Regions from separate parts of the Lysinibacillus sp. NPDC097214 genome, predicted to be linked through region 1. Evidence: riboswitches for the same ligand, from Rfam matches in the RefSeq annotation. Region 1 holds a riboswitch; the other holds the start of a gene.

Region 1 (16,740 bases):
CGAAAAAGAGCTGTTAATATATTTATGTAAAGGATTTAAAAATGCAGAAATAGCCAGTAATTTATATGTTAGTGAAAATACAGTAAAAAAGCATCTGCAAAATTTGTATCGAAAATTCCAAGTAACTTCCCGAACGCAGCTTGCATTAAAATATTCAGAAAGCTTTCGTGCATAAAAATAAGATATTGGATCGATAAAAACCGAGTGCTATTAAGATCTCTGTTGAGCAAAGAACTAAACTTTCATCCGAAGACATTTAGACTTAATTCGACACAATAATAATAAACAAGGCAAAGGTTTCATTATCAATCCCTACCTTGTTTATTATCTAATTACAACTTTTTGGGCAGCTTCTCATTCCTCTTATAGCATTTGCTTTTTCCATTTCGACAGCACGTCATTTGATTTCGCAATGTCCACTTTTAATGAAACCTGTTTATTAGAGCAACGTTTCTTAGCCTTTTCCCAAGCTTCTTCTAGAGCAGGTAAATAGCTTAAATTTTTTGTAGCTGCGACAAGCTGTAAAAAAATATTCCCTTGAATATAGTACCAACGAGGGTTCATACTATCTAGCTGAATTGCTTCTTCAATAAGACGTAGTGCCAAGTACGGACTGCCTTCATTGCGGCTCAAAAACTGCGCGAAGGCTCCCCAGTAAAGAGCTTTATTTGGTTGTAGTTTTATCGCTTCCGCATATTGCACAAGTGCTTTGTCATGCTCCTTCGCAAGTGCAAAATATTCAGCCATCGTATAATATGCATTCGCTTGTGCCTCGACCGATCCAGCTAATAATTCATCTACTACATGACCAAATTGCTTTTCATCCTCACTTCCTATATATGCAGCGAGGACATCTCGCTCTGGATAGGACCCATCTGTTCGTTCAACACTTTGCTTCATTTTTTCAGCAGTAGGAATAGGCATATTTGCATAACCGTTCGCTTCCAACATTGCGACGTGCTGTTGAATGGTTGGACATGATTCATGCTCTGTAAACGCAGTATTAGCTAAAAGTACTTTGGCTAATTGATAGCTTTCTTTCACATGACCATTTAAAAATAATTCATTTATCTGTTGGACTTGCTCATCAAACTGTTTGATCACTATATAAATCCTCACCTTCACCAAAAGAAAAGTCTTATAGGTATTTTACCATCTTTAAATCTAAAACAAACTAAATAGCAATAATTTTTCTATAATTCTCTTAATTTTTCAGCACTACCTCTATAGCAAAGAACTATACTAAATTACTTTTATTAAATTTCGATAATCACAATGATTTATCACCAAAAGGATGACATTTTTTAAACGTATGCTATGTAAATAAGTTGATTGGAGTGGAGACTGGGCGACTCCTCGGGGATCAGCGATGTAGAGGAACGAAGGCTAAAAGCATCACGTCCTGTGATAACGCCTTCGTGACCAACATCCTGTTGGCCCGAGACCCTGGAGCGAGCTCCGCGAGTGAAGCGACTCATCGGACGCCCCCAGGAAGCTCTGCTCTGCGCGAAAGCGAAGCGTCAGCGGCAAATGTTTTATCTGTGCGAAAGCGGAGCGGCAGCAACAAATGTTTTTCTGTAGCGAAAGCAAAGCGTCAGCTACAAATGTTTTACCTGTGCGAAAGCGCAGCGTCAGCAACAAAGCGCCCAGCCGGAACGGAAATCAACCCTACGTTATAGTGATAAGCCTCAAAATGAAAAAAGGTTGGATAAAGTTCTGAATTATGAGATAATTGAAGTGTATTTTCATTTTTGATATATAGGAGGGCTACTATGAATAAACGATTTCATTTTGTATCGCTTATTATTGGAAATTTATTAACACTAGGAGCTATTTTCATTTATGCTATGCAAAGTCAAGTGGATGTGGCCCTCAGCACATATGCCCTTGTGGTGGGGTTCTTAAGCACATCACTACTAATCTTTTTTTATTTATGGGGGGATGAAAAACAACAAATCTCTAATCGTTTTTCTAAATAACTCGGGTGACTTAAAATTACCACACTCATTGCACAAAAAAAGTTAATTTCCCCTTCTCTACATCAGTAGGTAAGGGATTTTTTTTCATGAAAAGCCTCTTTTTTCGTGGCATTCCCCTCTGAATACGACTAATTGTTGTTGAAAAATAAAAAATTTTGTAGAAAATTTAAAAAGAATGATTGAGTAGTAATTCAATTTTCTGTATAATCAGCTTGTTTGACAAAACTTATTTGAATTTGGGGGTAGACAATTGGGTAAAGCATTGATCATCGGAGCTGGCGGAGTAGCCAGTGTTGTGGTACACAAGTGTGTTCAAAATTCGGACGTATTTGAGGAGATTTGTATCGCAAGTAGAACTGTTTCAAAATGTGACGCTCTAAAAGAAAAACTAGACGGCGGAAAAACAAAGATTCATACTGCACAGGTAGACGCAGACAATACTGAAGAGGTTATTGAGCTTATTAAAGCCTTTGGACCAGAAGTTGTTATTAATGTGGCACTACCTTATCAAGACTTAACGATTATGGATGCTTGCTTAGCGACGGGTGTACACTATGTGGATACTGCAAACTACGAGCCACCTGAAACGGCAAAATTTGAATATAAATGGCAATGGGCTTATAAAGAGAAGTTCGAAAAAGCTGGCTTAACTGCTTTACTTGGTAGCGGTTTTGACCCAGGTGTAACGGGCGTTTTCACAGCTCATGCACAAAAACATGAATTTGATGAAATCCACTACATTGATATTGTGGATGCAAATGCTGGTGATCACGGCTACCATTTCGCAACAAACTTCAACCCAGAAATCAACATTCGTGAAATTACAGCGAATGGTCGCTACTGGAAAGAAGGCAAGTGGGTTGAAACTGCACCACTTGAGAAAAAAGAGGTTTATAACTTACCAGAAATCGGACCAAAAGATATTTACCTTTTATACCATGAAGAACTAGAATCACTTGCTAAAAACATTAAAGGTTTAAAGCAAATCCGTTTCTGGATGACATTCTCTGAAAAATACTTAACACACTTAAAAGTATTAGAGAATGTTGGTATGACTTCTATCGAGCCTATCGAATTTGAAGGACAAATGATTCAACCAATTCACTTCCTTAAAGCTGTACTGCCTGATCCAGCATCACTTGGACCACGTACAAAAGGAAAAACTAACATCGGTTGTATTATTCGCGGTCTAAAAGATGGTAAGGAAAAAACTTATTATGTGTACAATGTATGTGACCACGAAGAATGTTATAACGAGGTTGGCTCACAGGCAATTTCCTACACAACTGGTGTACCAGCAATGATTGGTGCAATGCTTGTGATGAACGGTCAATGGCGTAAACCAGGCGTTTGGAATGTCGAAGATTTTAATCCAGATCCATTCATGGATGCACTAAATAAATGGGGTCTACCATGGCAAGAAAGCCATAACCCAGAATTACTTGACCTAGAATTAGATGCAAAGGAATTCAGTCGATGAAGCCAATTGATTTCTCAAAAGTTCCGTCCCCTTCTTACGTAGTGGATGAACGATTATTAACAAAAAATCTAGAACTTTTAAAATCGATTCAAGATCGCACAGGCTGCCGTATTTTACTTGCCTTAAAAGGGTTTTCTATGCATTCAACGTTCCCATTAGTGGGTGAATTTTTAGCAGGGATTACATCTAGCTCATTATTTGAAGCTCAACTCGGCTATGAAAAAATGGGAAAAGAAGTTCATGTCTATGCACCAGCTTACGTGGAGCATGAAATGGACGAGCTACTTGGCTATGTTGATCATATTGTGTTTAATTCATTTAACCAATGGAACCAGTATAAGGACAAAGTAAAATCTGCTGGTAAAACAATTGAATGTGGTATTCGTATCAATCCTGAATACTCTGAAATTGAAACAGCACTTTACGACCCTTGCTACACGAATTCTCGTCTTGGCACAACTTTAGCCAACTTCGACAAGTCACAGCTTGACGGTATTGATGGCTTACACTTCCATGCTATGTGTGAGCAAAACTCAGATACGTTAGAGCGTATTATACAAGTTGTCGAAGAAAAATTTGGTGATGTTTTACATCAAATGAAATGGTTAAACTTTGGTGGAGGTCACCATATTACTCGTGAGGATTATGATGTAGAAAAGCTTGTGAATATCATTAATTACATTCAAGACAAGTATAACCTTCTCGTATATTTAGAGCCAGGTGAAGCTGTTGCACTTAATACAGGTTATTTAGTAGCAACTGTTCTTGATGTCCAGAAAAACGGTATGGACCTAGCAATTTTAGATACATCGGCAACTTGCCATATGCCAGACGTTCTAGAAATGCCATACCGCCCAATGATTATCGGTTCAGGTCAACCAAATGAGCTAGCTCACACATATCGTCTAGGCGGGCTTACTTGTCTTGCCGGTGATGTAATTGGTGATTATTCATTTGAACAACCTTTACAACCAGGCGATCGTCTAGTATTTACAGATATGGCCCATTACTCAATGGTGAAAAATCATATGTTTAATGGTGTAAACCTTCCATCCATCGTTTCTTATAACGATGAAGAAGGCATTAAAGTCATTCGTGAATTTAAATTTGAAGACTATAGCGGTCGACTTTCATAATACAAAGAAAATCCTCTCCAACTTATTGCTGGAGAGGATTTTTTTACGGCTTCATATTCATCCAACTATCAACATGATGAATGGCAAAACCATTATAGCTTGTTTTATTGGCATACTGTTTATGAACTTGTGCTAACTGTTTATTCATATAGGCCTCTCCATCATCATAGAAGGTAATATTATCTCCTTCATCAGAGGCTCCTGTTTCTACACCAATTACAATTGATTTATTTACTTTTTTTGCATAGTCTATTTCATGTTCAACAATTTTAATAATGTCTTTTGCAGCATCTCGATAAGCCATTATTGAAACACTTTCTACTTGGTCAATAACCCAGTCAGCTAATAATCCTTGACCAAATTGGTTATTATATGAAACTTCGTCAAACCAAAATGGCATATCTACTTCCAAAGGCAATTGTAATCGATCAGTATCCCCTTTCGCTCTAGTAAGGAGCTCTTGATAGGATTCAATCGTTTTTACTTGGTTCGAACTCCAGCCACTATTTAAGTAAGGCTCTACATCGAGATGAACTCCAGAAAATCGCTCTGTTGCAGCTGCATTTTCATTATATGTATGTAACCAATCAAACAGCTGATCCTGCATGTTATAACCTTCAGCTGATACCCAGCTTGCAGAACCATCCAACGCATATACTTTTATACCTTTTGACGTAGCTTTATCGATAAAACTTTTGTAATCATTACTTGCTATATCACTATTAATTTGTAAATATAATTTCTTTACTTGTTTGTCTTCTAAAAATGAGAGTACCCCTGATTCATCTTCGACAATCTTTGTCGTATCCCATAACCAAGTAGCCTTATCTTGCATGGACTTTGCGTCTACCTTTCCCATTGTTAATCCTAGCGTACTTACAATTGTTACTATAAAAACAATAATTGCTTTTGATAGTGAACGACTTACCATATGATAAACATCTCCATTCTATTTGCCGAGGCTCATAGAACGAACCTGGCAACCTGACGATCATGCACTAAAAAAATAGTGTTTAGACTCACGGCTTTGCGTCCTTCCCTTTCGGTGAAGTTTGCCTTTTACAGTAGTTTTCTTACCTTACATAATACGACGTTAGAAAGGAGATGTCTGTAGGTAAAACGCATAATTTTATTAACATCTTTTCGAATAAGATAATAAGAACACAGGTTATTTTTACTATATCAAAATAAAACAGTAGAAGTAATTATCTATAAAGATTGCTTTAACTGAAAAACAATTTGTACGTAATGTATCTTATAAATAACACTAAAATTAATACAAGCGCTTCTTTCCAACCCATACCATTTAAATTCCCACTACTCCCTCTATTGACTCCATCGTTTAGTGCACCAGTAGGATTGTTTTTTAATTCACTTTGTCTCAAACGCTCTCTTTTTTCTTCTGGTGTTTCCTTTTTCTTTGAATCCATGTGACAAATACCTCCCTAATAATAATTATTTACTTATTTATACTATAGATAGATATATTCGTAATTGCGTCCGAAATCAGCTTTGTGCTTAGGCCTGTAGATGTTTTTTTGCGAAAGAGAAGCGTCAGTAACAACTTGGTTTTGTCTGTGCGAAAGCGAAGAGACGGTAACAACATGAGGGCCGATACGATGTCAGTCATTTCGGTAATGCCACAGAACTTGGCGTTTTTTACCGATACATGTCAGTTAGCCGTTATCGCATTGAATGCGATGATTTTAGGCTAACATCCTATATTAACTCCTTTCCGAATTCCGTGGCACTCGCCGGATACTTTAACTCCCTTGTGAAAGTCTATATGCATTTTCCCTATCCTTTGATATTTTTTTTAATAAAATTTTTCTAAATACCAAAATAAAAGAATAATATTCATTTATTTTTAAAAACACAAAAATATAGATACTACAAATCAATTTAGTGTTAGTATTACTTACATGGAATGGCATTACATGTCATATAACCTAACACAGAGGAGGTAATCTACATGCTTACAATTGCAAATTATGAAAGTCAAGTTCAAGAAGTCAAGCGAATGATTAATGAACATATGGTTGAATTGTTACATTTACAATTCGTAGATATTGAAGGGACGCTTAAGCAAGTGACTGTTACAGTTGAACAATTAGAGGACGCAATAGAAGGAAGGATTATGTTTGACGGCTCTTCAGTTATTGGTTTTTCCCCTATCCATAAATCAGATTTATACCTTCAACCCGATTTAAATACTTTCGCAATTTTGCCTTGGTCTGTCGAAGCCAATTATTCCGAGGCTCGCTTCCTCTGTAGTGTTACAAATCCGGATGGTACTCTATATGAAGGAGACACACGGAACATATTAAAGAAAACTGTAGAAAGAGCTTCAAAACAGGGCTATACCATTTTTGCTGGTCCTGAACTTGAGTTTTTCTTATTCCAAAGAGATACGGATGGAAGGATTACGAATAAAACACATGATGAGGCAGGATACGCCGAACCCTCACCTAACGACCTAGGAGAACCTGTTCGTTTAGAAATTTATCGTGCTCTAAAAGCAATAGGGTTTACAATCGAAACAACTCATCACGAGAGGGCTATTGGCCAGCACGAAATCAATTTCAAATTCGCAGATGTACTTGAGGCTGCGGACAATGCAACCACTTACAAATGGGTCGTAAAAACAATTGCAAAGAAGTTTGGTTTGCACGCATCATTTATGCCCAAACCGATTTCTGGAGTCAATGGTTCTGGAATGCACGTTAATTTGTCTTTTTTTAAAGAAGGTCAAAATGCATTTTATGACGCATATGACGATCTTCAATTATCGGAGACAGCCTACCAGTTTATCGCAGGTTTAATGCAAAACGTGAAGAACTTTACAGCCATAACAAATCCACTTGTGAATTCTTACAAGCGCCTAGTCCCTGGCTATGAAGCACCTTGCTATATCGCTTGGTCCGCTTCCAATCGCTCTGCCTTAATCCGAATCCCAGCGAAAAGGGGCAATGCAACTCGTGTTGAACTTCGTTGCCCAGACCCATCTGCTAACCCTTATTTGGCGTTTGCGATAATTGCTTCTTCTGGTTTAGATGGTGTAGAAAAAGGACTGATTCCTGTAGATTCTATAAACGATGATATCTTCCATATGTCTAAAGAGGATCGAATGGATCGTGGCATTGAGGAATTGCCCGGAAGTCTGGAAGCTTCCATTGAAGCATTTGAAAATGGGGATATTGGCTTACATGTGCTAGGTGACCATGTTTTTAAAGAATACGTTGCTCTTAAGAAAGCAGAATGGAATCATTATCGCACAGTTGTTCACTCTTGGGAGCTCGAACAATACCAAGCTAAATTTTAGACTCTTCCTGCGAAGCATAACTCCCCTGTGAATATCTTGAATTCTGATTCCACCTTCATTCTATATAGACTAAAAAAAGAAAATTCATTTTACAACCTTAATTCGGTCACTCACTGGATTAAGGTTGTTCATTTTCCTCTGGATTAATTTGAAACCTCCTCTCAGATAATCTGAGATAGTTGCCTTGATAAGCCCAAAAGTCTACTTACTCTTTTCTTTGCCCGCCTTTGGATCTCATCAACTAAACGCGGAAAACATACGCTTAACAATCGCCATGAATAAAGCCGATTTTTCCTTCTTTAAGGAATCATCGGCTTTATTCTTTGGATTAAGGAACAGATTGACGAAGAAGTTAAAATAACCTCTATGACTTAAGAAATCGAAAGCCAGAATAAGGCATGTCGTCTTTCTATTATCATCGTAACCTCTGTTCGTTAAACGATAGGCAATATCGTAGTATGCTTGATTTCCCTGATTGAAACGATCGTTTGAATCCGCCCAACAAAGGTAAAATAATTTAATTTTCTGATAAATTTTTGCAGTTCGTCTTTATTTCTATTCGCTACTTTCAACATATAGTCGTACTCACCCGTTAGGCATTGAAACTCGAGTACCTCAGGCATTGATTTGATCTCCTGCTCAAACTCCTCAAGCTGTTCTACCTGATGAAGATTGGTGCTAAGAAAAATAAAGCATATTAGAGTAAAACCAAACATGCCTTGATCAAGGATAGCCACGTGCCGATTAATGAAACCCTCATTCTCAAGTCGTTTGACCCTTGCATGAGTGGCAGGAGGAGAAAGCTTGACCCGTCGAGCTAAATCTGCGTTACTCAACTGAGATTCTTTTTGAAGCAGATCCAGAATAAGCAAATCTAATTCATCCAAAGCCTTCTTAGCGGGTGTTGATTCTATCATAAAACCCCTCTTTTCTCGTATATTATTCCATATTATATATTTTCTACGGAATAAGGAAAAGAAAAAAATTATCGCTTATGCATAATTATTCGCCCCGATGCTTTGATTACTGTTCATTGACATCCTAGAAAAAAATCTCTCTGCATACTCAATATGGTCTAAGCTAGTTTAATATAGTTTTCCTTCGCAAACTTTGGTTATAACAGTCCCTCCTGTTCATTTGAGCTACTCGATTTTACTTTTACAGGGCTCTTCATAGTAACCGCACTAACAATAACCATAACAATTGTATTAATTAGTAAAGCGATGATACCTACATTTAGATCTTGGATAGGTTGTGGAAGTCCAGGAAACATGGTTGCCATTGTAGTACCCGAAATCGTAACAAATGCTACCACTGCTACTCCTGTCAAGATTCCAATGAACGCTCCCTGCTTCGTAACAAAATTTCTTTTAAATAAACTAAATATAAGGGATGGGAAAAGTTGAGTAACAAGGCTATATCCCATTAATAGCAATGAAACAATTGCAGTCCCGCCTTGGATCGTAAAATATACTGAGATTAGCGTCAGAACAGGAACCAAATACTTGGCTAATTTGGTTATTTGCTCATTTGTAGTGCTAGGGACAAATACCGAATAAATATTTTTGGCAATCAAAGTAGAAGCAGACATTATGATCATAGAGCCTGGTACAATTGCAGTTAATAATCCAGCCGCACCAACTACCCCAACAATCCACGGATCAAAGGTTTGAATAGCAAGCCTTAATAATGAGAGATCTCCTTTCGCCCCTTCTAATCCAGGAACTTGTAAAATGGCTGCAAATCCCACAAAGAAAACGAATAGTAAGACTAGTTGATAGATTGGCATTATGATCGCATTTTTTCGAAATACCTTTTCACTTTTAGCGGAAAAAGCTGAGCCAAAGGAATGAGGCCACATATAAAACCCAAGTACTGATAATATTACAGTGGAAATAAACCAGCTTATGCTCATTCCTTGTTCCGGTAGCACTAGAAATCCTGGTTTATTAGTATTAATCACTTCAAACATATTCTGGAATCCACCATAATAATGAATGGGTAGATAAATCCCAAGAAATGCGACAACTGCAAAAATCATAATGTCTTTAATTACTGCCGTCCAAGCCGAGCCGTGAATACCTGAGATCATCACGTAGACCGTTACAGAAATTGCACCGATCCATACGGCAGCATTTGGCGATATTTGGCCATAGGATGCTTCCGAAACAATAATTCCTAGACCTTTTAGTTGCGTTACCATGTAAGGTATAAGTGCAATTACACCAACAATGGAAACAAGAATACCGAGATATGGGCTTTTATATTTACTGACAAAGAAATCTGGTTGTGAAATTAAATTCTTTTCTTTTGCATATTTCCAAATAGGAGGAAGTAGCCAATAAGATAGGACATACGCTAAGCAACCGTAAGCAATAATATAAAATGCAGGTGCACCCTTTCCATATGCCCAACCACTTCCGCCAAGAAACGTAAATGTAGTATAGAGTTCACCAGCCATCAGAAGAAAGACAAATATCGTGCCAAACCCTCTTCCTCCAACCGTCCATTGTTCAAGACTCATATCCTTCCCTTTTCGTGCCCGTATACCTAGAAAGATAGATATTAGCAAAAAGAATAAAATGATTAAAAGTGCGATGTTCATCGGTTATTCACCTTCCTTATTCGCTATGTCTAATTTATAAACTACTGCCATAATACAAGACGTCAGAAGTGCCCACAGAACAAACCAAAAGAGAATAAATGGCATACCCATTACATATGGTGTTACTCTATTTGAGAAAAAAATCCCCCCTAGTATCCCTATGAAAGGCACTAACGAAAGTACATGAGTTATTTTCATATAAACAACACTCCTTTACTTCTCATTTTCATTGAATTTAGCCAAAAATTTAAAGGTAGACTGAACGAACATTTGAAAACCAATAAATAATGACTCTTCATCAATAGTAAAACGCGGATGATGATGTGGATAAATGATGCCTTTTTCCTTATTTCCTGCACCTACATAGAAGAAACATCCAGGTGCTTTCTGCTGGAAAGCAGAAAAATCTTCAGCAGCCATATTAGGATTCATGAAGTCAATCGCCTCTTCACCGAATACTTCACGCACAGTCTCTTCGATGACCTCGGTAACCTCTTTATCATTGATGACTGGACGATAACAATATTGATAATCAAATTGATAATTAGCACCATGAGCCTCGGTGATTCCTTTTACCACTCTCTCCATAAGGGTTGGAACAATTTCTCTTAGTTGGGCATCGAAACTACGCACAGTTCCACGGATTAAAACAGAGCCCGGGATTACATTAAATGAGTTACCTGCAACAAACTGAGTGATAGAGACAACTAATTTATCCAATGGATCGGTATTTCTTGACACAATATGCTGAAGATTAGTCACAACCTGTGCCGCAACCGCGATAGAATCCACTGTCTGATGTGGGATAGCCGCATGTCCGCCTTTTCCGTTTATAGTAATTGAAAAATAGTCTGGGGCCGCCATCATCTCTCCGTATACTACTCCAACTTTTCCAACCTCAAGTGGAGACCAGAGATGTGCTCCAATGACCAAATCAACGTCATCCATTACACCGGCTTGTACCATCTCCTCTGCCCCTCCCGGAAACAACTCCTCAGCATGTTGGAATAAAAAGCGTACTTCTCCGTTTATTTTATCTTTCATGCCAGCCAGAAATTTAGCTGTACCAAGAAGCATAGCTGTATGCCCATCGTGACCGCACGCATGCATAACGCCGGGAGTTTCGGACACAAAATCAAATGTATTTTCCTCTTGAATTGGAAGCGCATCTATATCTGCTCGTATGGCCATTACTTTTCCAGGTTTATCACCGATTAGACGAGCCATGACACTCGTCTTGGTTGGACGAGATAATTCCAGACCCTCAAAAGTTTGAAGTGTTTCATATATAAACTGAGCTGTTTTTTCTTCATGGAAGGACAGCTCCGGATATTTATGTAAATACCTCCTCCAGCCAATTACCTCCTCTTTGATGTCATCTATAAAACTATTTGCAGTGAGATTTACTATAAGATTTGTCATTTGGATATTCTCCTTTCTAACCTCCTTGGATTAGGAGGGATCTAGGTAATAGGATAAAAATGATTGAACGTCAGTTTCAAACGGATGAAAGTTTCATATTATGTTCACTTCCTCTTTCTCTTCCACCTTCTCTGTCTCCTTCTCTTGCTCTATTGATTTTGACTTGCCGTACCCCTTTGCCCAGAAATCAGCATTCTTAATACCATATTTAGATGAATTGAATTCTGGATCTTTCCCTTCCTTAAGCTGCTCTTCGTAATCCTTTAATGCAATAGCTGCTGGTTTAAATAACAATACAATAGCAATTAAATTCAGCCATACCATAATTCCGAGTCCTATATCCCCCATTGCCCATGCTGTTGTGGCTGCTCTTATTGACCCATAGAAAGTGGAACCTAAAAGGACTAATTTTAGTACAACAAAAGCAATTCCTCTGAATTTCCCACGTACTAGATATGCAAGGTTTGTCTCTGCGATATAGTAAAAAGCATATATGGTCGTGAAGGCAAAGAAGAACAGGGCAATAGCAATAAATCCTGCACCGAATCCTGGTAGGAGGGAATCAACTGCCGCTTGCGTGTAACCAGCTCCCGGTTCAACTCCCGGAAGGTTTTCAATTATTGTTTTTCCCGTTTTCTCATCAATAACATTATATTGACTTGTAAATAAAATCATCATTGCAGTTGCTGTAACAACTAAGAATACATCCAAGTAAATGGAAAATGCCTGTACTAAACCTTGCTTCGCTGGGTGGGATACCTCTTCCGCCGCCGCTGGGTGAGCCCCTGTACCCTGACCGGCTTCATTTGCATATAGACCGCGTTTAACTCCCCACATAATAGCTGAGCCAATAATACCTCCAAACATTCCTTGCGTTCCGAAAGCGCTTTCAAAAATCAGCTCGAATACCTCCGGAATATTTCCAAAATTAATCCCTATTATGATTAGTGCAATTAACAGATAACCAATTGCCATAATAGGAACGATCAACTCTGCAACTCTAGCAATACGCTTAACTCCCCCAAAAATAGTAAAAACAATAAGTGCGACAACGATTAGACCCGTGATTTTTTTGTCAAGGCCGAAAGCGTTATGAAAACCATCTGCAATTGCATTTCCCTGTACACCTGGCAATAAAAAAGCCATAGAAAACAAAGTTGCCACTGCGAAAACCATTGCAAATCATTTCCAGCCAAGTCCCTTTTCAATATAGAATGCAGGTCCACCACGATATCCTTCATCTTGCTTTTCTTTATAGATTTGAGCAAGAGTCGACTCCACATAAGCTGACGCTGCACCGATAAAGGTAATGAACCACATCCAAAAGACGGCACCAGGTCCTCCAAAAGCAATACCTGTTGCGGTTCCAGCGATGTTTCCTACGCCGATACGGCCTGATAAAGACATCATTAATGCCTGGAACGGAGAAACCCCCACATCGGAAGCCTTCCCTGATGTTACCAGTCTAACCATTTCCTTAATGTGACGAATCTGCATGAATCTAGTGCGAAAACTAAAATAAAAACCGCATAAAACAATGAAAACAACCAATACAGGGCTCCACAGCCACCCGTTAACGGTATGAACAATTTGTTCAAACATAAATATCCCCCCTTTAATGCTTTTTTATAATAGATTTCGATAGTGATTAGATAGTGAAACAAGCTACTTTTGGTTCTGTCATTTCCATCAAAGTAAAGGACACACCTTCACGACCCAATCCTGATCCTTTCGTACCACCGAAAGGCATTGCATCCATGCGATAATCCGTACTTTCATTGATCATTACTGCCCCTACATTCAGATCAGCCATGCCTTTAAATGCTGTCTCTAAATTGCGTGTGAAGATGGCAGCTTGCAACCCATAATCTACTGAGTTAGCACGGGTGATAGCATCTTCAAAGTTCGTAAAACTTTCAATAATCGTCACCGGACCGTAAATTTCTTCGTAACATAATCTCGTGTTGTGTACATTTTCAAGAAGAGTTGGTGCATAGAAATTTCCGTTTCTTTTCCCGCCCATTAGGAGATTAGCTCCATTGGCCAATGCTTCATCAACTGATTTTTCCACCCTTTTTGCCGCTTCCTCATTAATAAGTGGTCCCATATCCGTATTTTCATCAAGCTTATCTCCAACCTGATAACTGCCGGAAAAGGTAATAAAGCGCTCCTTGAACAAATCATAAATGTCACTGTGTACCAAAAGACGCTGTACATGTAAGCAGTTTTGGCCAGCTGCCCAGAATGCTCCACTCACACAAGACGGGACTGCCAGATCTAAGTCTGCATCGTTCATTATAATAGTAGGAGCATTGCTCCCTAATTCCATACTGACTTTTTTTAGTCCGGCCATTTTAATAATCTTTTCACCGGTCAATCGTCCACCAGTAAAGGAAACCATGCGAACACGAGAATCTGTAACCAATTTTTCACCGATTTCGCTCCCTATACCGGTAATAACTTGCAATGCCCCTTCAGGAAGTCCAGCATTTATCAACACTTCTGCAAGCATTAGCGCACATAGAGGTGTCTCTTCGTGCGGCTTTAATATGATGGCATTCCCACCGGCAATAGCTGGTCCTATTTTGTGAGCCACTAGATTTAAAGGGTCATTAAATGGCGTGATGGCAAGTATAATCCCCACAGGCTCACGTAAATAGTAACCGACTTTATTTTCTGAGCCAGGAAATTGATCAAACGGTATCGTCTCACCCTTGATCCGTCTAGCTTCTTCTGAAGAAATACGTAAGGTTTCCACACAACGTACAACTTCTTTACGGGCTTCACGAATTGTTTTAATTCCTTCAAGGGCTATAACTCTAGCAAACTCCTCTACTCGATTTTCTAGTTCTTCGGCAGCTTTCCGCAAAATAGAAATTCTCTGATGGATTGGCATAGACCGAGCCCTTTCACTCCCATGAACTGCCGCTTCAAGAGCAAGTTCCACATCATCCAAATTAGCTAACGGTACAGTCCCAACCAACTTGCCATCCTGTGGGTCCCGAATCTCCATATACTCGTCCCTCGATACCCATGCTCCATTCAATAGCATCTTTTTATCCATTATTTCTATGGTTGTCATGTTTATCATATCTTTACCTCTTCTTCAAATTGACCTATGGCCGATCGTGAGTACTCTTTATGAATGGCCATTAAATCAGCTATAATGGCATATCCAGTTTCCATCCTCCCAGCTCCTGGTCCAATAAGAGTGATTTCACCTAGGATATCAGTAGTATAAGTTATTGCATTTGTTGCGCCCTGGATGGATGCAAGTGGATGAGAAATTGGGATTCTCATAGGGCGGACTTCTGCTGTACACCCTTTTGTAGAGCACTCAATTCTTCCAATCAATTTCACACATTCATTCTCTTCTTTTGCTTTCATAATATCTTCAGGCGTTAATTTTGAGATTCCTTTGCGATCGACATCCTGTAACTTGAGAGATTGTTTCATCAGCAAGTTCGCAAGTATGACTACCTTGGCGGCAGCATCGTATCCCTCTACATCACCTGTAGGATCAGCCTCCGCATACCCTAACTCCTGTGCTTCACAAAGCGCTTCAGAATAACTTTTTCCTTCCATCATTCTTGTAATGATGTAATTTGTTGTTCCATTCAAAATCCCTTCAATCTTTGTAATACCTGCTGCTAGCAAGTGTTCTGTTCCAAATAACAGGGTTGGTGTCCCACTCATTACGGTTCCTTCAACTCGAATATACGCGTTGTTTTCTTTAGCCAATTGCATGAGTCTATCATAATGCAAAGCAACAGGCCCTTTGTTCGTAGTAATAACATTCAGACCCCGTCTTAATGCAGTTTCCATATGAGTCAATGCAGGTTCACCAGTTTTTAAATCTGTATAAGCAAGTTCCACAACCGTATCAATATCGGCGTCCTCAATAGTGCGTAAAGCAGACCAGCCAGTATATGGAGCTGGAAGAGTATCCAAAGTGTTTCCGCTTTGAACTGTTTCCAATAGTAAATCTGCATTTAAACCATTAGGATTGTAGATACTTCCTTTAATCGGATCGCTAATAGCAACAATTTGGACATTCAATCCAAGCTCTTCAAGTTCTGCACTTTTACTAGAGATAATCGTTGCCAGCCCTTGCCCTACATTCCCAAAGCCAATTAAGGCTAACTTATGTGTTGTTATTTTCATCAGATTTCACCATCCCATAAAAATATATTTTTCAAATGCTTGATCAAGATAATAATGAAGCTAGAGAGTTTTCTATACCAACAGATAATGTTTGATTACACTCTTCTTGCACAGAGCTTCAAGTTGCCTGTTAGCTACCGAGCATCTAGCTATTAACAGCTTACATAGACATATAACACACAATAATATTCAGAACAAACAGATAATTACACTTGCAATTGATTTACTTCTCCTATGTTTTGCACCTTTTTAACCTCATATTTTTTTAACTGCAACATGGAGATAATCCCCAAAATAGGGCCTATACTTAATGCTGGAAAAACCCATTCCCATGTTGTAAACCTAACCACAAAGGGAATTAAATTGATGGAAATAACTGTGATAAGAAAACCAATTGCCATTTGAAAAGTTAGTGCTGTTCCGACGTATTCGGTATCAGCAAAATTCGATATAATCGCTGAAAATTGAGCGGAGTCAGCGATAATGAATATTCCCCAAATACTTGCTACGGAGATCGTGATCCAAATAGATTGACCAAAAGTAAAGCCAATAATCAGCGAGCAAAAGGCACTGATTGTCATAGCGATGATTGTTAGGTTACTCGGTCCTATATAATCAGCAATCAAACCTCC
Region 2 (16,740 bases), on a different contig from region 1:
CAAATTTGGCACGTCTTGCAATTACGGAAGAGGAAGCAGAGAAATTTGCTGAACAACTTGGTAAAATTACAGACTTCGCAGAGCAACTAAACGAGTTAGACACAACAAATGTTGAACCAACAACTCACGTTTTACCACTAGTAAACGTAATGCGTGAAGATGTGGCAACAAAAGGCTTAGACCGTGAAGTAATGATGTTAAACGTAAAAGAACAAGAAGATGGTCAAGTAAAAGTACCAGCTATCATGTAATACTAAAACATAGGAGGATTCCTCATGACGTTATTTGAACGTTCAGCAAAGGAGCTACAAGCTGATATTAAAGCGGGTAACCTAACAATCGCTGATTTAACAAAAGAAGCATACGAACGTGTGGCGAAGCTTGACGGCGATGTACAAGCTTTCCTTGCTTCAAACGAAGAAAAAGCAACTGCACAAGCAGCTGAAATGGATAAAGTGCCATTTGAAGAGCGCGGACCACTTTTCGGTCTTCCTATCGGTGTTAAAGACAACATCGTGACAGAAGGCTTAGAAACAACTTGTGCTTCTAAAATTTTAGAAGGCTTTATGCCAATTTACGATGCAACAGTAGTTAAAAAGCTACGTGATGCAGGTATGGTCACTATCGGTAAATTAAACATGGACGAGTTTGCAATGGGTTCTTCAAATGAAAACTCATACTATAAAACAACAAAAAATCCATGGAACTTAAACCACGTACCAGGTGGATCTTCAGGTGCGTCTGCAGCAGCAGTAGCAGCAGGTGAAGTACCATTCTCACTTGGTTCTGATACAGGTGGTTCAATCCGTCAACCAGCTGCTTATTGCGGTGTTGTAGGGATGAAGCCTACATATGGTCGTGTATCACGTTTTGGTCTAGTTGCATTTGCATCTTCTTTAGATCAAATCGGACCAATTACACGTAATGTTGAAGATAACGCTCTTTTACTTGAAGCAATCGCAGGATTAGATGCAAACGATTCAACTTCTGCAGACGTAGAAGTACCAAACTACGCGGCAGCACTTACAGGTGACGTAAAAGGCTTACGTATCGCTGTGCCAAAAGAATTTCTTGGTGAAGGTGTTGGCGAGGCAGCACGTCAATCAGTGCTTGATGCATTAGAAGTATTAAAAGGCTTAGGTGCTACAGTAGAAGAAGTATCACTTCCTCACTCGAAATATGCACTAGCAGCGTACTATATTCTTTCTTCTTCTGAAGCGTCTTCTAACCTTTCTCGTTTTGATGGTATCCGTTATGGTTTCCGTGCAGAAAATGTTAATAATTTGATGGACCTTTATAAAGAAACACGTGCACAAGGCTTTGGTGATGAAGTAAAACGTCGTATCATGCTTGGTACTTACTCGCTAAGTGCAGGTACGTATGATGCTTACTACAAAAAAGCTCAACAAGCACGTACACTTATCAAAGCAGACTATGACAAAGTATTTGAAGACTTTGACGTAATCATTGGACCAACTTCTCCTACACCAGCATTTAAAATTGGTGAAAACGTCGATGATCCAATGACGATGTATGCGAACGATATTTTAACGATTCCTATGAACTTAGCTGGTGTGCCAGCCATCTCGATCCCATGCGGTATTGAAAATGGTCTACCTCTAGGTTTACAAATTATCGGTAAATATTTCGATGAAGCAACAATTTACCGTGTAGCTCATGCTTTTGAACAAGCAACGGAGTTCCATAAACAAGTTCCTCAAATTTGGGAGGGAAAATAACATGAACTTTGAAACAGTCATTGGTTTAGAAGTACACGTTGAGTTAAAAACGAACTCAAAAATCTTCTCACCAGCACCAGCTCATTTCGGTGCTGAACCAAATACAAATACTACAGTTATCGACCTAGGCTATCCTGGTGTCCTTCCTGTACTTAATAAAAATGTTGTAGATTTCGCAATGCGTGCAGCACTTGCACTTAACATGGAAATCGAACAAGAAACAAAATTTGACCGTAAAAACTACTTCTATCCAGATAATCCGAAAGCTTATCAAATTTCTCAATTCGATAAACCAATCGGTAAAAATGGCTGGGTTGATATCGAAGTAGATGGTTACACAAAACGTATTGGTATTACACGTCTTCATATGGAAGAAGATGCTGGTAAACTGTCTCACAGTGGCGACCACTCTTTAGTTGACTTTAACCGTCAAGGTACACCACTTGTAGAAATCGTTTCTGAGCCGGATATTCGCACGCCAAACGAAGCGTATGCGTATCTTGAAAAAATAAAATCAATCATCCAATACTCAGATGTTTCAGACTGTAAAATGGAAGAAGGTTCACTTCGTTGTGACGCCAACATTTCACTTCGTCCATATGGTCAAGAAGAATTTGGTACAAAGACAGAGCTTAAAAACCTTAACTCTTTCAACTATGTTCGCCGTGGTTTAGAGCATGAGGAATTACGTCAAGCTGATGTTCTTCTTTCAGGTGGGGAAATTGAGCAAGAAACTCGTCGTTTCGATGAAAAAACAGGTAAAACAATTCTTATGCGTGTGAAAGAAGGAACAGACGATTATCGTTACTTCCCAGAGCCAGACTTAGTTCGTCTATCAATCGATGATGAGTGGTTAGAACGAGTAAAATCAGAAATCCCAGAGCTTCCAGATGCTCGTAAAAAACGCTATGTTGAAGAATTAGGGTTAACACCATATGATGCAGGAGTTCTTGTTATTTCAAAAGAAATCTCAGACTTCTTCGAGGCAATGATCGTAAATGGTGCGGATGCAAAGCTTTCAGCAAACTGGCTTATGGGTGATGTTTCTGCATACCTAAATGCAGAACAAAAAGACCTTAAAGATACTGCATTAACACCAGAAAACCTTGCGGAAATGGTGAAATTAATCACTGACGGTACAATTTCTTCTAAAATCGGTAAAAAAGTATTTGCTGAATTAGTAGAAAAAGGCGGTTCTGCAGGAGAAATCGTTAAAGCAAAAGGTTTAGTTCAAATTTCTGATGAAGGTGCATTACTTGCTATCGTTACAGAAGTTCTAGACAACAATGCACAATCAATCGAAGACTTCAAAAACGGTAAGGATCGCGCTATCGGCTTCTTAGTTGGTCAAATTATGAAAGCCACTAAAGGTCAAGCGAACCCACCAATGGTCAATAAATTATTACAACAAGAAATTGCAAAACGTTAATTGCAATTGCAATATAGAGGGCCAAGAGAGCAAATTTGTTTTCTTGGCTTTTTATTTTGAAAATTAATACATACTAAAGATTCTTTAGGGGCATCTATAACAAGATAAATGCCTATTACCAGTAAAGTATCAACAGGCAGTCAATATCAGGTGCGTTTAGGAAGTTACATATGGTTCCTTTATTTGATGCCAATTTATAAAAAATGGCTAGTCACCAAAAATCGGAGATGATTTTTGATAAAATGTATGTCATTTGAATAAATGGATTGAAGTAGAGGCTGGGCGATTCCAGGAAAGGTTCGGCAGGAACGGAAATAAACTCGATTTTATGGAGATAAGAACTAAAAAATACCAAATTAGCACTTTATAGTTGTCTAAATGGAGTATTCATAGCAAAATATAGAATAGAACATGATAAAACTTTAGGAGGTCTATCAATGAAAACTGAACAACAATATTTCAATGATGCGATTTCAATTCAACAATATATGGATAATATGAAGACGTTAAAAGAGGAAAGCTTCCGTATTTATGATGGTTTCGAAGTGCCAGTAAACGATGGCTTTATCGAAATGCTGAAGAGCAAGCAACCAAAAATTTTAACAATTACTGAGGACTGGTGCGGGGACGCAATGTTAAACAATCCAATCATTCGCCGAGTTGCAGAGGCAGCAGGATTAGATATGCGCGCAGTACTACGTGATGCCGATACAGATTTGATTGATCGTTATTTAACAAACGGTGGCCGTGCAATTCCGGTTTATGTTTTATTAGATGATGCTGGTCAGGTTGTTGGAAAATGGGGACCACGAGCACCAGAATTACAGGATCTAGTAGTAAGTAAACGAGCTAATTTACCTGATAAAGAAGATCCGACATTTGATGATGCACAAAAAGCGCTATATGCAGAAATTCGTGAAGAGAATATAACGAATAAATCATATTGGACATATGTTTACGAGGATTTTAAAAAGCAAGTAACAGCTGCATTGCAATAATTGTAAATCACAAGGCTGCATGTCAGAAAAAAGAGGACATGCCTTGCTTTTGTTTACTTCAATGCAACATTTAAACGTATAATTCGTTGAAAAGAAATAGAATCTTATGAAGCAAAGAAGGTATGTTATGAAACGAGCAAGAATCATTTATAATCCTACATCTGGGCGTGAAGTGTTTAAAAAGCATCTACCAGAAGTATTGGCAAAATTAGAGGTAGCAGGCTATGAAACATCTTGTCACGCAACAACCTGTGAAGGCGATGCAACCATTGCTGCAAAAAATGCAGTAGAACGTGGCTTTGATATAATTATTGCAGTTGGTGGAGATGGCACATTAAATGAAGTTGTTGCAGGTGTAAGTCCATTTGAGAACCGGCCGAAAGTGGGTCTAATTCCGATGGGCACAACGAATGACTTTGCCCGTGCCGTGCAGATTCCTCGAAATATTGAAGCTGCCGTTGACATTATTATTAAAGGTGAATCGTTGCCGGTAGATGTTGGTTTATTAAATGGGGAACGCTATTTCATCAATATTGCTGCTGGCGGACGGATTACAGAATTAACTTATGAAGTGCCAAGTAAAATGAAAACAATGCTAGGACAGTTAGCTTATTACTTAAAAGCAGTGGAAATGATCCCATCGATTAAAGCTTCTCACATGCGTATTGAATATGATGGTGAAGTGTTTGATGGGGATGCTATGATGTTTTTATGTGGCTTAACAAATTCAGTAGGAGGCTTTGAAAAGCTTGCACCAGACGCAAGTATAAATGATGGCTACTTTACTTTAATCGTATTGAAAAAAGTAAACCTACCTGAATTTATTCAGCTTGCTGCGATGGCATTAAGAGGCGAGCATTTAAATGATGATCGTGTAATTTATAAAAAGGCAAGTGTCGTCAAAGTATCTACTGAAGATGAAATTCATTTAAACTTAGATGGTGAATATGGTGGGGACGCGCCTGCAACATTTGAAAACTTGAAGCGTCATATTGAAATTTTTGTTCCACTAGCAGATATTCGTGAGGAAGACCGTATGTAATAAACATAACAAGGGTTCTATTCAAGTTAAGAGAACCTTTCGTTATGGATATTAATGGATTAAATACCACATACATGCATATTTACATCCTTTAATTGGTATTGTGAATGAATTAAGAAAAATGTTTGGCAAATGTGCGTATATTACTTGAACAAAATTTGAAACCTTTATAATAGGCCGAAATTCCGGTCCATTATAAAGGTTTTTTTCGTTGCAATAGTGGAAAATGAGGGTATGGATAAGGGAAAGGAAGTGTTGCCTTTGTATAAGTCACAGGAAAGAAAGCTCATTTGGCTAAGCTTTGGTGTTGCAATTATCATGCTACTTTCCATACTTGGAAGAATATTTGGAAGTTAGGGGGGCAATGAAATGGTAAATGAATCAGCGGTCTTTTGGAGTAGAGCATTAACGGAACTAACTTTATCGTTCCATATTATTTATGCAACGATTGGTGTTGGTGTCCCATTAATGATTATGATCGCACAATGGACTGGGTATAAAAAGAATGATGAGCACTATATTTTAATGGCAAGACGTTGGGCACGAGGTTTTGTTATTACAGTTGCAGTCGGAGTTGTTACAGGGACAGCAATTGGCTTACAGTTGTCTTTACTATGGCCGAATTTTATGCAGCTTGCCGGACAAACAATTGCATTACCACTTTTTATGGAAACGTTTGCATTTTTCTTTGAAGCCATCTTCCTAGGCATCTACTTATATACGTGGGATCGTTTCGATAGTCCGAAAAAGCATATGCTACTGTTAATTCCGGTTGCTATCGGTGCATCAATGTCAGCTGTGTTTATAACAATTGTCAATGCGTTTATGAATGCGCCACAAGGATTTGACATTGTGGACGGACAGCTTGTGAATATTCAACCTTTTTTAGCCATGTTTAATCCAGCGATGCCGACAAAAGTAGCACATGTTCTCGTTACAGCCTACATGACTTCCGCATTTGTATTAGCATCTATTGCAGGATACCGTCTACTTAGAGGTTCTAAGCATATATACCATAAAAAATCTTTATACCTACTTATGAAGATTGGTCTGATTTTCTCCATTGCATCAGCGATTATTGGAGACTTTTCAGGAAAATATTTAGCAGAATATCAGCCAGAAAAACTAGCTGCAGCTGAGTGGCATTTTGAAACAGGAGATAAAGCCTCTCTTATACTACTTGGTGTATTAAATGGTGAAGAAGTAAAATATGCTATTAAAGTACCTTATGCTTTAAGTGTTTTAGCACATAATAATCCAAATGCAGAGGTAATTGGTTTAGATCAATTTGCTAAAGAAGATCGACCACCACTGTATATTCATTACCTCTTTGATCTAATGGTGTTTATTGGCATGTTCATGGCATTCGTTTCACTAGTTTACGTATCCGGGAAAGCACGTGATTGGCGATTTATTCATAGACGTTGGTTTAGATGGATCGTTGTTGCAGGTGGACCACTTTCCATTATTGCAATTGAAGCAGGTTGGTGGCTTGCTGAAGTGGGACGACAGCCTTGGATCTTATACGGATTAATGCGAACACCAGAAGGGGCCACAACGAGTGACCATGTAGATTTAATGATGCTGTTGTTTACCGGCGTATATGCTGTATTAGCAGTAGGAAGTATCGTAGTGTTAATTCGTATGTTCAAAAAGAATCCAATTGAGCGAGAAATAGAAGATCGCCATGCTGAAAAAGGCGGTGACATCTTATGACATTAGAGATTTTAGGTATTTCAGTGTTATGGATTTTCCTATTTGGTTATGTCATTGTAGCTTCAATCGATTTTGGTGCAGGCTTTTTTAATGCCTACAGTCTACTTATCGGAAAAAATCACATTTTAACGAATATTATTAAGCGCTATCTATCACCTGTTTGGGAAGTAACTAATGTCTTTTTAGTATTTTTCTTTGTAGGGATTGTTGGATTTTTCCCACAAACAGCTTTCTATTATGGAACAATTTTACTTGTCCCAGTTAGTATTTCGCTAGTGCTTCTTGCAATACGAGGCTCCTACTATGCATTTGAATCATATGGCGCACGTGGGCATATTGGTTACACGTTGACGTATGGTATAGCAGGCTTACTTATTCCGGCCTCACTCTCTGTTGTGTTCGCGATTGCTGGTGGTGGCTATGTTGATATTGTTGACGGGCAACCGGTGTTGAATTATTGGACGTTGTATACGAGCCCGTTTGCTTGGAGTATTGTCGTGTTGAGCATTGCAGCTGTACTTTATATTTCAGCCGTGTTTTTAACTTGGTATGCGCATAAAGCAAGGGATCGAGAAGCTACAAATTTAATGCGAAAATACGCACTTGCTTGGGCGATACCATTAATGGTAAGTGCGCTCGGCATTATGTACGAAATGAAATTCATCAACCCTGAAAGTTACAATAACATGGTAAATCTATGGTGGATGTTTGCCATTTCAGCTGTGTTATTTATTGTTACTGTAATATTAATATGGATGCGAAAAAATTACGGTCTTGCGGTTAGTTTATTGATTGCCCAATTTGCAGTGGCATTCTTCGCATATGGAATTGCTCAATATCCATATTTACTGTATCCGTATTTAACAATTTACGATAGCTTTACAAGTACACAAATGGCAATTGCACTCGTCATCGCGTTTATTTTGGGATTGTGTCTGCTTATTCCGTCACTGTTCTTGTTGTTGAAATTATTCCTTTTCAACAAAGATTATGTGACAGGAAAAGAAGACAATCACGCATAGGAGGGATACAACTATGACAAGTTTTTTGATTTTTTATGCACCATTTATAGTCGTCATCCTAGGTGTAGTCGCTGCTTTCTGGTGGGCACCTAGAGATTACCATACAGTAAGGAAAGAGGGGAAGAGTCGCGAATAGCGGCTCTTTTTTCTACTCGTGTAAAGGTGATCAGTTTGGGGAGAGCGGATCACATTCTTGGTTTACCCGATCAGTTTTGGGGAGAGCGGATCACATTCTTGATTTACCCGATCAGTTTTGGGAGAGAGCGGATCACATTCTTGTCTTACCTGATCAGTTTGAAGAGAGAGCGGATCACATTCTCGGCATACCCGATCAGTTTGAAGAGAGAACTGATCACATTCTCGGCATACCCGATCAGTTTGAGAGGAGAGCGGATCACATTCTTGTCTTACCCGATCAGTTTGAAGAGAGAGCGGATCACATTCTTGGTTTACCCGATCAGTTTAGAAAGAGAGCCGACCACATTTGAGCCGTTAATAGTAGCCTTGTTCTTTTTTCATCCGCCACAACATGCTACAATAGAGAGATTGAAATGGAGGATGTACGAATGTCAGCACCCGTGAAAAAAAATGACCGATTAACAGTTTATATAGAAGATTTAACACATGATGGCAATGGCGTTGCAAAGGTCGATGGCTATCCATTATTTATCCAAGGTGCACTTCCTAATGAAACGGCGGAAGTACATGTTGTGAAAACGCTAAAAAACTACGGCTTTGCGAAGGTCGTAGAAATTCTCAAGCCATCGCCAGATCGAGTAGATGCGCCTTGTGCATATTTTAAACAATGTGGCGGCTGCCAATTACAGCACCTGTCTTATGAAGGACAGCTAAAATGGAAAGAAAACATGGTGCGTAATGTCATGCAACGCATTGGTAAAATTGATGCGCCTGTTCTACCTGTGAAAGGCATGGAAGAGCCTTGGAATTACCGTAATAAAGCGCAAATACCTTTCTCCTCAAATGAAGCAGGACAAGCAATTGCTGGTTTCTACAAAACGAAGTCTCATAGCATTGTGGATATGGAGCGATGCTTAATCCAGACTGGGGAAGCGGACGCTATTCTTGCAGGTTTGAAGAAGGAACTAGTGGCAATCGGTGTTCAACCATACAACGAGCTATCACATGAGGGAATGCTGCGCCACGTAGTTGTTCGTAAGGCACGAGCAACTGGTGAAGTGATGGTTGTTCTCGTAACTAAAAAGAAAAAATTCCCGCAAAAAGAAGCCGCTGTTGCGACAATTCAGAAGCTTGTCCCGAATGTCACATCCATTATGCAAAACATTAACAGCGACAAAACGAACGTTATTTTCGGTGATGAAACCGTAAATCTGTGGGGCAAGGACGTTATTATTGATACAATTGGCGATGTTCGCTTTGAAATTTCAGCCCGTTCATTTTATCAAGTAAACCCTGAGCAAACGGAAGTTCTATACAAACAAGCATTAGACTACGCTGACTTACAGGGTGATGAACGAGTAATTGATGCTTACTGTGGTATAGGCACAATTTCATTATTCCTTGCACAACAAGCAAAGGCTGTTATGGGCGTTGAAATTGTCCCGCAAGCGATTGAAGATGCAAAACGTAACGCAGCACTAAATGGCTTTACGAATACGTATTTCGAGGCTGGACCAGCAGAGGAAGTTATTCCACGTTGGTATAAGGAAGGTAAGGAAGCAGATGTTTTAGTAGTTGACCCACCACGCAAAGGCTGCGATGAGGCGCTTCTTCAGACGATTTTAGAGCAACGTCCAAAGCGTGTTGTGTATGTGTCCTGTAACCCAGCTACATTAGCACGTGACCTTCGAATTTTGGAGGATGGGGGCTATCAAACACAGGAGATTCAACCTGTGGATATGTTCCCGCATTCGACGCATGTGGAGGTTGTTACGGAACTAACTCTAAAGGAGCGATCATAATGGACGCAGCAAAAAAATGGCTCTCTATCCCGAAAGATATCAGAGAAATGCTCGTGAAAAACGTATTTTGTGGCAATTGTGGTGTAACGGCAATTGTGAAGTACACGATACAAGAGGGAGAATATGCCCCTGTATTGAAGGGGAAATGCAAGACTTGTGGTAGAGATGTTGCTCGGGTGATTGATTAGTAAATGATAGAACTCTGAAAGGATGGAGTGAATTTCCATCCTTTTTGTGTAAGCATGGAAGGGTTTTGGTTGAATCTTATGCTTGAATAGAAGAGGTTACTTTTGATATATGTGATGAAAATTATACACCTCATAATTGGTAACAGAACATTATAATAGGCAGTTCAAGAACGTGGGTTTGATATCAAAGGTTTATAATTCGATTGCTTTATGATAAATTAACCGTTATCTTGAATTGCTTTTTTATGTTTTTGGAATAAAATGTCCACTATTCGGGGTTCAGTTCAAAAATCTATGCCATCTGCTTTTTGTTTATAAACATACCATTCAAGACCGATTTTCGTTAAAATAAACATTGCCGATTTTCACAAATTATAAATGCCAAATGTATTTGTGTTTGATAATCAGTTATTGAGCATGATATAAGTGTAAAAGAAGTGGAACATTTGGCTTCATATTTTTGACCGAGAGTTTGAAGTTGTACCCACAGTGAGAGGATTTGAGTTTGAAATGATAGATAATTTTTGGCGTGATTTACCGCGACCATTTTTTGTACTTGCACCAATGGAAGATGTGACGGATGTTGTTTTTCGTCATGTAGTAAGTGAAGCCGGTCGACCGGATGTATTTTTCACTGAGTTTACAAACTCGGATAGCTATTGTCATCCAGAGGGCATGAAAAGTGTGCGAGGTCGTTTGATTTTTACAGAAGATGAACAGCCAATGGTGGCACATATTTGGGGTGATAATCCCGAATATTTCCGTCAAATGAGTATTGGTATGGCAGAGCTAGGTTTTAAAGGCATCGATATTAATATGGGCTGTCCTGTACCGAATGTAGCATCGAGAGGGAAAGGTAGTGGCCTTATTCTGCGTCCGGACGTTGCGGCAGAGCTTATTCAAGCAGCAAAAGCGGGCGGATTGCCCGTAAGTGTGAAAACACGACTTGGCTTTAAAGAGGTAAATGAGTGGCAGGAGTGGCTAACGCATATTTTAAAACAGGATATTGCGAACCTTTCTATTCATTTACGTACAAGAAAGGAAATGAGCCAAGTAGATGCGCATTGGGAGCTCATTCCGGAAATCAAAAAATTACGTGACCGTATCGCACCAGATACGCTAATAACAATCAATGGAGATATTCCTGACCGTCAAACTGGACTGCAGCTTGCTGAACAATATGGTATTGATGGTGTTATGATCGGGCGAGGTATTTTTAAAAATCCTTTTGCTTTTGAAAAAGAGCCAAAAGAGCATAGCAGCAAAGAGTACCTTGATCTTTTAAGACTGCAGCTTGATCTTCAAGATCAATATGCGGAAGTACTACCACGTTCAATAACAGGGCTTCATCGCTTTTTCAAAATTTATGTCAAAGGATTCCGTGGAGCTGGTGAATTAAGAAATCAATTGATGAACACGAAATCAACAGATGAAGTGCGTGCATTGCTTGATAACTTTGAATCAAATAATGTTGATTGACGACGACGGTAGAATGATGTAACTGCAAAAACATGAAAGAACGAATTCCAATTAATAAAAGGGATTCGTTCTTTTTTAAATTTATTATTATAATAAACCTTTTGAACGTTTTTCAGCCATTTCTACGAGGCGTTTTGTAATTTCTCCTCCGACTGATCCGTTTGCACGAGAAGAGGCTTCTGGACCTAATTGTACATTAAATTCTTGTGCGATTTCATACTTCAATTGAGTAACAGCTTCATGTACACCAGGAACTAGAAGCTTATTTGAACTACGATTAGCCATTTATCTCACCTCCTTGTGATTAGAATGGTCGAGAGTTGGCTAATCATACATGTTAAAAAATAAAATGCACATTCTAAATACTATAGTAAAGTAACTTTTGGAAAGCTAACTAAAATTGTGAATGTCTCTGCTATAATAAAGTAATGCTACAATCTTGAAGATACGATTGTTAGAAGCGCTTTACAGTTAAAATGGAGGTTTTTTAAATGACGAACAATGATATTTTAATTCGTTTAAGATATGCATTAGATATCAAAAATAAAGATATGGTTGAAATTTTCAAGCTAGGCGGCATGGACTTTAAGAAGGAAGAAGTATTGAACATGCTTATTAAAGTTAATGATGAGGAAGAAGCACCAGAAGAATACATCAAATGTAATAATAAAATGGTAGAGGCTTTTTTAAATGGATTTATTACATTTAAACGAGGTCCGCAAAAGCCTAAGTCTGGTCAGCAAGAAGGACCACCACCTGTTTCAGGAAAAGAAAGTCCTAATAATATGCTATTAAAGAAAGTGAAGATAGCGTTAGCCTTAACGAGTGAAGAGATGCTCGATATTTTATATGATGGGGGCGTTAGCGTTTCGAAAGGCGAATTAGGTGCCATTTTAAGAAATCCGAGTCATCGTAACTATAAAGAATGTGGCGATCGCTTTGTGAGAAATTTTTTAAGAGGGCTGACATATAAATATAGAGATTAAAATGGCTCAATACTAAGATCTATTTTTGATTAAAAAGAAGCGTGAAGTCTGAGGCGCGTCCTTGCGTTCTTCTATAATTAGTCAAGTGGTAATTTTAGTGAATAGCCAATAAATTAATGTTCAACAAAGCAGTTGCAATTTTGCAGCTGCTTTTTTTGTGAAGAGTTTTACGGAGAAATCTAGTTTATGATAAAAATTATCTACAAAAAGCACATTTTTCTTAGTCGAATGTAGTTGACATTTTGTGACGAAATTGTGTACACTGAAAATGACATAAAGTTGTCACAAAGATGGAAAATAAATGTTCACGAACAGAGGGGTGCTTTTATGTTTAGTTTAAAAATTTTATTAGTTGCTATCGCATGTGTTACTATTCCACTTGTTGTTGCTGCAATTATGATAGACATTTTTTATGCAGAAAAGAAACAAGTTCGTTTTTCATTACGCCGTACATCGATGTGGTATGTGAGTATGTTTACAGTATCATTTATACCGGCAGTTTTAGTCATGACACTAAACGGATAAGTATTTTTAATATGAATAATCATTTAGGGGTAATTGATTATTTTAAATTATAGTAGCAGCTACAATATTGCGTTGTAGCTGTTTTTATTTACGCAAATTGTGGATGAGCCGTAATACTATTCATTTCATACTTATAGTAAAATAGTAAAAAATATGTGTATTTTTATCTAGTGACATTGACTACTTTTACCCATTGTGTTAATTTTGGAAAGAAAAAGATGGGCAAATTTACCGAAAGGTAGAGACGCAAAGCTACAGGTCTAAGGTTTTAATTACTATGATGGCTGAGCTGCGAAGGAGTACTAGTTAAGTACATATAGTTGCTAGTTATATTCTTTGAAGCCTATTTCTTTTGAAATAGGTTATTTTTTTGTCAAAAACATAATAAAGGGGGAAGTAATCATGAGGTTGTTAAAAAATGCTTCATTGAAAAACAAACTTTTACTAACGGTTTCAATAATTGTTTTACTTTTAATTGCTATTATTACTACGCAAAGTATTAGAGAATTAAACAATCGAATGTCTGTTGATTTAGAGCAAGAGTTGAAAAGTGTTGGTTTATTGACAGCTATGAATCTTAATAGTGATGATATTAAAGATTTGTTGTCTGAAAAGGGAGAAACGAATGCTGAATTTAAGAAAATTCAAAAGCAACTCGATAGGATTCAAGAAGAACAAGGAATTATGAGCTGGAGCTATATTTGGGATGTAAAGGATGCAGATGGCGTTACCCCAATAGGCTATACTTCTAATTTGAACGAAGTATATGAAGCGGGTGAACTCTTTACTGATTTAGCAGATGAACATGTAACAACAGCTAAATTGGCTATTAAAAATAATAGCACTGAGGTAACCGATATTTTCCAAGATCCTTATGGTTCATGGCGAACTGTATTTAGCCCTATTAAAGATGACAATGGCAAGCTCATTGCATTATTAGGACTTGATTATTCTGCGGACTATATAAATACAATCATTAAAACAAGTATCATTAAACAAATTGTTATAGCTGTTATTGGAATTTTAATTTTATTAGTTTTACTTTACATAATTATTGATCGTCTATTAAAGCCACTTAAGAAAGTAGTAAATGCTGCAAATCAAGTAGCGAATGGGGAATTAGTAAATGTAGATTTAGAAGTAACGAAGGATGAAATCGGAAATTTATCTAAATCTATTAATACGATGGTTTTAAATTTACAACATATCATTTTAAATATCCGAAATACATCTAATAACGTTTCTTCTGCAGCTAATCAGCTAACGGTGAATGCAGCAGAGACATATAACAGCGCAACAAATATTGCTCAAGACATGGGGCAAATCACGCAAAATGCTGAGGCCTCAATGGTTATGACTGAGGAAACTGCAGCTGCTATGGAGGAAACAGCAACAGGCATCCAGCAAATTGCTGACTCTGCTAATACAGCTGCTGAATCATCTATTTCTGCTTCTCAAGCTTCAGAACGTGGAAATCATGTTGTTCAACAAGTCATTGCACAAATGGAGTTGATCAATGGTTCTGTTGAACAAATAGGGACAACAATAAACGGTTTACATATCAATACGAAAAAAATTAGCGATATCGTAAGTCTTATTACAGCAATAGCAGATCAAACAAACTTACTAGCATTGAATGCGGCAATCGAAGCTGCTAGGGCAGGAGAGCATGGGAAAGGCTTCGCGGTTGTCGCTGACGAGGTTAGACGATTAGCGGAGCAATCATCACAATCTGCAACGGAAATATACAATTTGATTAGTACAATTCAAGCTGATTCAAACGCTTCTATCACTGTTATGGAAAAAGGAAAAGAAGATGTAAAGGCGGGTATGGCGTTTACAAATGAGGTAGGGGAAATCTTTAAAGAAATTCTCACTTCATCAGAAGAAGTGGCGAGTCAGATTCGCGAAATTTCAGCTGCGTCTCAACAAATTTCCGCTTCTTCGGAGGAAGTCGCAGCATCTGTCAATAATATTAAGCAATCTACGGAGCAGTCATCTGAATTCTCGTCGAACGTATCAAGCGCAACTCAAGAGCAATTGACGACCATGCAAGAGGTGAAAGAGGCATCTTCTTCATTAGGAAAAACAGCAGAAGAATTACAGGTACTTGTAACAAAATTCAAATTGGAGAATGATCAATAATGGAAATTAATTTTAAAGGAAAAAATGTACTAATTACTGGTTCCAGCAAAGGAATCGGCAAAGCCATTGCTTTAGGATTTGCCGAGCAAGGAGCCAATGTATGTATCAATTATATTGGTGATGACAACGAGGCAGAAGAGGTTCGTGCACAAGCGGAAAAGTTTGGTGTACAGGCTATGAAATTTAATGCAGATGTATCGGATTCTCAGCAAGTTCAAGCTATGTATCAAGCTATGGACAAACAGTTAGGCGATATTGATATTCTTGTTAATAATGCTGGCTTCGCACAGGCTTCAAGTATGATGGATTTAACAGATGAGCAGTGGGATAAAATGATTAAAGTTCATCTATACGGTTGCTTCTACAATTGTCGAGAAGCAGTAAAAAGAATGAAAGTACGAAACAAAGGAAAAATTATTAATATTTCTTCTGATATTGGTAGTTTAGGTTGTGAAGAATTTACGCATTATTCTGCTGCAAAGGGTGGCATCAATGCATTTACGAAGGCTTTGGCACGAGAGCTAGCGCCTTCGATATTAGTCAACGCAGTAGCTCCTAGTGGAACATTTACAGACATCCTAAAGGAATTTGGCGAAAATTATGTGGAGGAAGAGTCTGCTAAATATCCGTTAAAACGATTAGCTCAACCAGAAGAAATCGCAAAGAGCGTGTTATTTTTAGCTTCAGAAAATGCGGATTTCTATACGGGTCAAATATTAACACCTAATGGTGGAGTCGTTATGAACGGATAATGTGGGAAAATAAGGAGCACTACTATGTTAAATATAATCATCTTTAGCTTATACTTAATTTTTATTTATTACATTGGATATAAAGGATACAAACGCGTAAATACTGCGGAGGATTTAATTGTTGCTGGTTGGAGTATGCCTTTATCTGTTGTAACAGGAAGTCTAGTGGCGGCCTTATTAGCTGCCCCATTCTTCTTTGCAGCAGTAGGCTCAGGTTACACAAGTGGCGGCTTTGAAGGTTCAGCGACAATGGGCGGTTTAGGGACTTGTATGATTCTTGGAGCACTCATTTGGACGAAGCCTTTACGTAGATTGAAGGGCTGGACATTAGCAGACTACTATGGATTAAGATATGGAAGTAAAAAGTTAGGTGCCTACACAGGCGTCGTAATGGCGATTGCCTTCGGTGTCTTTAATGCAGCTGCGTTAACAGTTGGTGGCACGTATATCATTCAGCAACTGTTGCAAATTGATTTCGTTCCAGCTGCATTACTCTTCGTATCATTAACAGCTATATATTCTGTTATTGGTGGCTTATGGGCTGTAGCCTATACAGAAATTGTTCAGGGGGCACTTGCAGTAGCGGGTATAGTAGGGATTACAATTTTTATCTTATTCTATTACCCTGATGTAACATTTAACCCTGAGTGGTGGAATATTAGTGAACTCTTCAATAAGGCTGGAGCAGAGTTTTGGACACTTTATCTTGTGTTAGCACTTGGTGATATTCCAGCGGTGGATTTAGGACAAAGGGTAGCAGCTGCGAAAAGTCCAAAAGT

Evidence for each region. A riboswitch is a leader RNA that binds a small molecule or an ion and turns the genes downstream of it on or off. The one in region 1 is predicted to bind cyclic di-GMP.
Region 2: linked by a shared signal. The riboswitch ahead of ACQKMI_RS22200 (methyl-accepting chemotaxis protein) and the one ahead of ACQKMI_RS00075 (amidase) in region 1 are both predicted to bind cyclic di-GMP.

Annotation. Positions count from the first base shown of each region.
Region 1 covers NZ_JBNNSS010000001.1:10,489-27,228, forward strand. Annotated here, with positions in the region: gene ACQKMI_RS00050 (response regulator transcription factor) at 1-175, shown strand, start outside; gene ACQKMI_RS00055 (tetratricopeptide repeat protein) at 364-1,104, opposite strand; gene ACQKMI_RS00060 (hypothetical protein) at 1,773-1,979, shown strand; gene ACQKMI_RS00065 (saccharopine dehydrogenase family protein) at 2,230-3,459, shown strand; gene nspC (carboxynorspermidine decarboxylase) at 3,456-4,595, shown strand; gene ACQKMI_RS00075 (amidase) at 4,639-5,526, opposite strand; cyclic di-GMP riboswitch class I at 5,571-5,662, opposite strand; gene ACQKMI_RS00080 (DUF6366 family protein) at 5,819-6,025, opposite strand; gene ACQKMI_RS00085 (hypothetical protein) at 6,173-6,310, shown strand; gene glnA (type I glutamate--ammonia ligase) at 6,568-7,917, shown strand; gene ACQKMI_RS00095 (Lrp/AsnC family transcriptional regulator) at 8,352-8,834, opposite strand; gene ACQKMI_RS00100 (sodium:solute symporter family protein) at 9,032-10,522, opposite strand; gene ACQKMI_RS00105 (DUF3311 domain-containing protein) at 10,526-10,720, opposite strand; gene ACQKMI_RS00110 (M20 family metallopeptidase) at 10,736-11,944, opposite strand; partial or broken gene ACQKMI_RS00115 (alanine/glycine:cation symporter family protein) at 12,038-13,546, opposite strand; gene ACQKMI_RS00120 (aldehyde dehydrogenase family protein) at 13,593-15,035, opposite strand; gene ACQKMI_RS00125 (homoserine dehydrogenase) at 15,032-16,108, opposite strand; gene ACQKMI_RS00130 (MFS transporter) at 16,315-16,740, opposite strand, start outside.
Region 2 covers NZ_JBNNSS010000014.1:55,864-72,603, reverse strand. Annotated here, with positions in the region: gene gatC (Asp-tRNA(Asn)/Glu-tRNA(Gln) amidotransferase subunit GatC) at 1-251, shown strand, start outside; gene gatA (Asp-tRNA(Asn)/Glu-tRNA(Gln) amidotransferase subunit GatA) at 276-1,739, shown strand; gene gatB (Asp-tRNA(Asn)/Glu-tRNA(Gln) amidotransferase subunit GatB) at 1,741-3,168, shown strand; gene ACQKMI_RS22255 (thioredoxin family protein) at 3,606-4,166, shown strand; gene ACQKMI_RS22250 (diacylglycerol kinase) at 4,294-5,208, shown strand; gene ACQKMI_RS22245 (cytochrome ubiquinol oxidase subunit I) at 5,578-6,924, shown strand; gene ACQKMI_RS22240 (cytochrome d ubiquinol oxidase subunit II) at 6,921-7,946, shown strand; gene cydS (cytochrome bd oxidase small subunit CydS) at 7,960-8,082, shown strand; gene rlmD (23S rRNA (uracil(1939)-C(5))-methyltransferase RlmD) at 8,513-9,886, shown strand; gene ACQKMI_RS22225 (hypothetical protein) at 9,886-10,074, shown strand; gene ACQKMI_RS22220 (tRNA dihydrouridine synthase) at 10,564-11,553, shown strand; gene ACQKMI_RS22215 (alpha/beta-type small acid-soluble spore protein) at 11,641-11,838, opposite strand; gene ACQKMI_RS22210 (DUF1456 family protein) at 12,045-12,539, shown strand; gene ACQKMI_RS22205 (hypothetical protein) at 12,867-13,064, shown strand; cyclic di-GMP riboswitch class I at 13,276-13,361, shown strand; gene ACQKMI_RS22200 (methyl-accepting chemotaxis protein) at 13,467-15,209, shown strand; gene ACQKMI_RS22195 (SDR family NAD(P)-dependent oxidoreductase) at 15,209-15,961, shown strand; gene ACQKMI_RS22190 (sodium:solute symporter family protein) at 15,986-16,740, shown strand, end outside.